One region of the Lysinibacillus sp. CD3-6 genome, then DNA from elsewhere that is predicted to be linked to it. Evidence: a T-box and tRNA genes for the amino acid it is inferred to sense, from the RefSeq annotation. Region 1 holds a T-box; the other holds one or more tRNA genes.
The links. A T-box is a leader RNA that pairs with one kind of tRNA and senses whether it is charged. The one in region 1 lies ahead of ileS (isoleucine--tRNA ligase), so its partner is inferred to be a tRNA-Ile.
Positions count from the first base shown of each region.

Region 2: it has a tRNA-Ile gene. The T-box ahead of ileS (isoleucine--tRNA ligase) is inferred to sense a tRNA for this amino acid. The anticodon was not compared.

Region 1 is NZ_CP085880.1:1,066,449-1,069,053, forward strand. Features, by position in the region: gene FH508_RS04990 (DivIVA domain-containing protein) at 1-222, shown strand, start outside; T-box leader at 330-552, shown strand; gene ileS (isoleucine--tRNA ligase) at 751-2,605, shown strand, end outside.
Region 2 is NZ_CP085880.1:3,759,255-3,761,859, forward strand. Features, by position in the region: gene FH508_RS18595 (diaminopropionate ammonia-lyase) at 1-652, opposite strand, end outside; tRNA gene FH508_RS18600 (tRNA-Glu) at 842-913, opposite strand; tRNA gene FH508_RS18605 (tRNA-Ser) at 916-1,006, opposite strand; tRNA gene FH508_RS18610 (tRNA-Asn) at 1,020-1,096, opposite strand; tRNA gene FH508_RS18615 (tRNA-Ile) at 1,101-1,177, opposite strand; tRNA gene FH508_RS18620 (tRNA-Gly) at 1,181-1,254, opposite strand; tRNA gene FH508_RS18625 (tRNA-Phe) at 1,260-1,335, opposite strand; tRNA gene FH508_RS18630 (tRNA-Asp) at 1,373-1,448, opposite strand; tRNA gene FH508_RS18635 (tRNA-Met) at 1,452-1,526, opposite strand; tRNA gene FH508_RS18640 (tRNA-Ser) at 1,580-1,672, opposite strand; tRNA gene FH508_RS18645 (tRNA-Ile) at 1,685-1,761, opposite strand; tRNA gene FH508_RS18650 (tRNA-Met) at 1,769-1,842, opposite strand; tRNA gene FH508_RS18655 (tRNA-Ala) at 1,869-1,944, opposite strand; tRNA gene FH508_RS18660 (tRNA-Pro) at 1,966-2,042, opposite strand; tRNA gene FH508_RS18665 (tRNA-Arg) at 2,052-2,128, opposite strand; tRNA gene FH508_RS18670 (tRNA-Leu) at 2,144-2,232, opposite strand; tRNA gene FH508_RS18675 (tRNA-Gly) at 2,238-2,312, opposite strand; tRNA gene FH508_RS18680 (tRNA-Leu) at 2,361-2,445, opposite strand; tRNA gene FH508_RS18685 (tRNA-Lys) at 2,471-2,546, opposite strand; tRNA gene FH508_RS18690 (tRNA-Thr) at 2,553-2,605, opposite strand, start outside.

The DNA.
Region 1 (2,605 bases):
CGTATTATTAATGAGGCGTTAACGAAAGCACGTAAAGTAACAATAGAAATAGATGAGCTGAAAAAGCAGTCCAAAGTTTTCCGCAATCGTTTTAAAATGCTTGTCGAAGCACAATTGGATTTACTGAATGCAGACGACTGGGATCATTTATTGCAATATGATATTGATCTAACAGAAATTCAGTCTTCAGTTGAGGATGCACAAGAATCAGAAGAAATTTAAATGGTCCATTGACGAAAAAGTGAAGTAGTCATCGAATGAATATGACTTGACGCCATACATGGATTTCCATATACTATTGTCATAGTAATTAAAAAGAACAGATATGCATATAGGCAGAGACGAAGACAGTATTTGTTAGGTGTAGTAAAGCGATTTGGGGATAGTGGGAGCCCAAACAAGCAATTAACAAAGAAAATCACTTCTGAGCTAAATAACTGAACGTTAAGTAAGTTATTTCGGAGCGCACAACGTTAACGTGCTTTCAAGCGGTAGTACAATTATGTACTACAACTAGGGTGGTACCGCGAGTTCAAGCTTCTCGTCCCTTTTAGGGATTGAGAGGCTTTTTTGTTGTTATTGGATTGTTTTGCGTGTCACTAGGAAAGTATAGCAAAAAGGCGCAGTTTAAAATACTGGCACAAGATGTGTCATATTTACTTTTGCTTGGTGCTCACAACAATTTGTCCAATGTAATGAAATGCTTAGCAATTGTTCTCTGTTTGCAAAAAATAAAGGAGGAATTAACAAATGGTTGAATATAAAGAAACCTTACTAATGCCAAAAACGGATTTCCCAATGCGTGGAAATTTACCAGCGAATGAACCAAAAATGCAAGAAAAATGGAATGAGATGGACATCAATAAATTACAAATGGAGCGTACAGCAGGTCGTCCTGAGTACGTTCTACATGATGGCCCTCCATATGCAAATGGTGATATCCATATTGGTCATGCCTTAAACAAAGTACTGAAAGATATGATTACACGCCATCGTTCAATGACAGGTTTCCATGTTAACTATATTCCTGGCTGGGATACACATGGTTTACCAATCGAGCAAGCGTTAACAAACAAAGGTGTAAAACGTAAAGAAATGTCCATTGCTGAATTCCGTGAGCTTTGCGAAAAATATGCATATGAACAAATCGACAATCAGCGTGAGCAATTCCGTCGATTAGGAATTCGCGGTGATTGGGAAAACCCATATATTACGTTAAAACCAGAATTTGAAGCTCGACAAATTGAAGTGTTCGGTAAAATGGCTGAAAAAGGCTATATTTATAAAGGCCTAAAACCAGTGTACTGGTCACCATCTTCAGAATCTGCATTAGCAGAGGCTGAAATTGAATATAAGGATGTAAAATCAGCTTCTATTTATGTAAGCTTTGCGATTAAAGATGCAAAAGGTGTTGTACCAGCTGATGCGCAATTTATTATTTGGACTACTACGCCTTGGACATTACCAGCAAACTTAGGGATTTCTCTAAATCCAGAATTCATCTATGTTGTTGTAGCAGTAGCGGATAAAAAGTTCATTATTGCAAAAGAATTACTTGAAACAGTGGCAAAAGAGCTTGAATGGGAATCTTACGAAGTGATCCAAGAAGTAAAAGGGGAAGCTTTAGATCGCATCGTAGCACAACATCCATTCTATGACCGTGATTCACTTGTCATGGTCGGTGAGCACGTTACGGCTGAAGCGGGTACTGGTTGTGTTCATACAGCTCCTGGACATGGTGAAGATGACTATCAAATTGGTAAGTTATACGGTTTACCAATTCTTAGCCCAGTGGATAATAGCGGTTGTTATACTGATGAAGCACCAGGCTTTGAAGGTGTCTTCTACAATGATGCAAATAAAATGGTTACAGCCAAATTAGAAGAAGTTGGCGCATTAGAAAAATTAAACTTCTTTACGCACTCTTACCCACATGACTGGCGTACGAAAAAACCAGTTATTTATCGTGCAACACCACAATGGTTTGCGTCAATCGATGCATTCCGTGATGAATTATTAGCAGCGGTTAAATCAACAGCATTTACACCTGCTTGGGGTGAAACGCGTCTTTATAATATGATTCGTGACCGTGGAGACTGGGTTATTTCTCGTCAACGTGCATGGGGTGTCCCAATTCCGATTTTCTATGCTGAAAATGGTGAGCCAATTATTACACCAGAAACAATTGCGCGTATTTCTTCACTATTCCGTGAGCATGGATCAAATATTTGGTTCCAAATGACAGCAAAAGAATTATTACCAGAAGGCTTTACACATCCAGGTAGTCCAAATGGTGAATTCACAAAAGAAAACGATATTATGGATGTATGGTTTGACTCTGGATCATCTCACCAAGGTGTACTAGTAGAACGTGGTATGAAATATCCAGCAGATCTTTACTTAGAAGGCTCTGACCAACACCGTGGCTGGTTTAACTCATCATTAATTACGTCTGTCGCAATTAATGGCTATGCACCATATAAAGGTCTATTAACGCATGGTTTCGTTTTAGATGGCGATGGTCGCAAAATGAGTAAATCATTAGGAAATGTAATTATTCCTCAAAAGGTAATGGATCAATACGGTGCAGATATTTTACGCCTAT
Region 2 (2,605 bases), 2.1 Mb from region 1:
ATGTTGTATAGCCTTGCATAATCCATAAAGGAATTTCTTCGTATCCTTCCCACATCGTATCCTGTATAATAACCCAGCCATTGCTATTTGCAAGCTGTGACGTATAACGCACGGTATCATCATAATTCATTGTCGTGATTTCTGCGTATGCCCCTTCGTTCTTAATATTTTGCAAACGCTCTTCCGCGCTGCCAGCTGGCATATAAATCCGTGCTTTACATCCTAGTTCTCTAGCAGCCCATGCAACCCCTCGTCCATGATTGCCATCTGTTGTTGAAATAAAGGTTAAATCGCCTAGTTGTGCTTTTACTTCAGGCGACTTTAATTGTTCGAATGACAGTTCATCAATATGTTGACCTAGCAATTTCGCAACATACTGTCCAATTGCATAAATGCCCCCTAAAACCTTAAATGCATTTAAGCCAAATCGAAATGACTCATCTTTCACGAAAATTTTATTGACCTCTAAATGGGATGCTAAAAAATCTAAACTACGTAAAGGTGTCTGTTTAAAACCTTCATATGTACGATGAAATCGTTCCACACGATTCACCTGTTCCGCTGTAAAACTTTGTAGTGCATGTTCTATTCGCTCTATGTTTTCCTGTAAATGAAATTGTTGATTTTTTATCCATTTCAAGTTATGGCTCATCCTTATCCCCCTCTATTTTAGCGTTCATTACTATATTACCTGAAAATTCAATTAAAAAGAATAATAGTATGTACTTATAGTAGATACTATTCTATATAAGTCGTAAAATTTCGCTTTATTTATTAGCTATCTTTCACTCTAACAAAAAAACGCAGTAAATGTGATAATCACATTTACTGCGTTTTAGTATGACCCCTACGGGATTCGAACCCGTGTTACCGCCGTGAAAGGGCGGTGTCTTAACCGCTTGACCAAGGGGCCAATGGCGGAGAAGGAGGGATTTGAACCCTCGCGCCGGTTACCCGACCTACACCCTTAGCAGGGGCGCCTCTTCAGCCTCTTGAGTACTTCCCCACAAATTAAAAAATGGCTCCGAAGGCAGGACTCGAACCTGCGACAACCTGATTAACAGTCAGGTGCTACTACCAACTGAGCTACTTCGGAATAATGGTGGGCCTAAATGGACTCGAACCATCGACCTCACGCTTATCAGGCGTGCGCTCTAACCAGCTGAGCTATAGGCCCATTTGGAGCGGGTGATGAGAATCGAACTCACGACATCAGCTTGGAAGGCTGAGGTTTTACCATTAAACTACACCCGCGTATATGGTGGGTCAGGACGGAATCGAACCGCCGACACTTAGAGCTTCAATCTAATGCTCTACCAACTGAGCTACTGACCCATATACTTCTTACTAAGCTATCAACTTATTTAAAAAATGGCGGTCCCGACCGGGATCGAACCGGCGATCTCCTGCGTGACAGGCAGGCATGTTAACCGCTACACCACGGGACCATTTGGTTGCGGGGGCCGGATTTGAACCAACGACCTTCGGGTTATGAGCCCGACGAGCTACCACTGCTCCACCCCGCGAAAATACTATTTATTATATCGAGTTGTTAGCACACCATTTACTAAATAAAAACTGGAGGAGGTAGAGGGATTCGAACCCCCGCGCGGTGTTACCCGCCTGTCGGTTTTCAAGACCGATCCCTTCAGCCAGACTTGGGTATACCTCCGTAGTATATAAATGGTGGACCTTGCAGGACTCGAACCTGCGACCGGACGGTTATGAGCCGTCTGCTCTAACCAACTGAGCTAAAGGTCCTTTAAGATGGCGGCGGAGGGAGTCGAACCCACGACCTTTCGGGTATGAACCGAATGCTCTAGCCAGCTGAGCTACACCGCCAGGATCTTTATACTGGTTATAAATTATGGTGGAGCCTAGCGGGATCGAACCGCTGACCTCCTGCGTGCAAGGCAGGCGCTCTCCCAGCTGAGCTAAGGCCCCATAATTATATGTGTTAGGAAATGGTCGGGAAGACAGGATTCGAACCTGCGACCCCTTGGTCCCAAACCAAGTGCTCTACCAAGCTGAGCTACTTCCCGTTCATTTATTGGCGCGCCCGGCAGGAGTCGAACCCACAACCTTCTGATCCGTAGTCAGACGCTCTATCCAATTGAGCTACGGGCGCTTACTATTAAAAAAATGGTGCCGAGGGCCGGAATCGAACCGGCACGGTAGTCACCTACCGCAGGATTTTAAGTCCTGTGCGTCTGCCAGTTCCGCCACCCCGGCACATTTGGAGCGGAAGACGAGGTTCGAACTCGCGACCCCCACCTTGGCAAGGTGGTGTTCTACCACTGAACTACTTCCGCATGTGCATAAGATTATTTATCCTGGCAATTATGAAATTAAAAAATAAATGGTGCGGGTGAAGGGAGTCGAACCCCCACGCCTCGCGGCGCTAGATCCTAAGTCTAGTGCGTCTGCCAATTCCGCCACACCCGCATATTATTGTTGGCAATTATAAAAATGGTGAGCCATGAAGGACTCGAACCTTCGACCCTCTGATTAAAAGTCAGATGCTCTACCAACTGAGCTAATGGCTCAAAAAATGGTGCCGGCTATAGGAATCGAACCCACGACCTACTGATTACAAGTCAGTTGC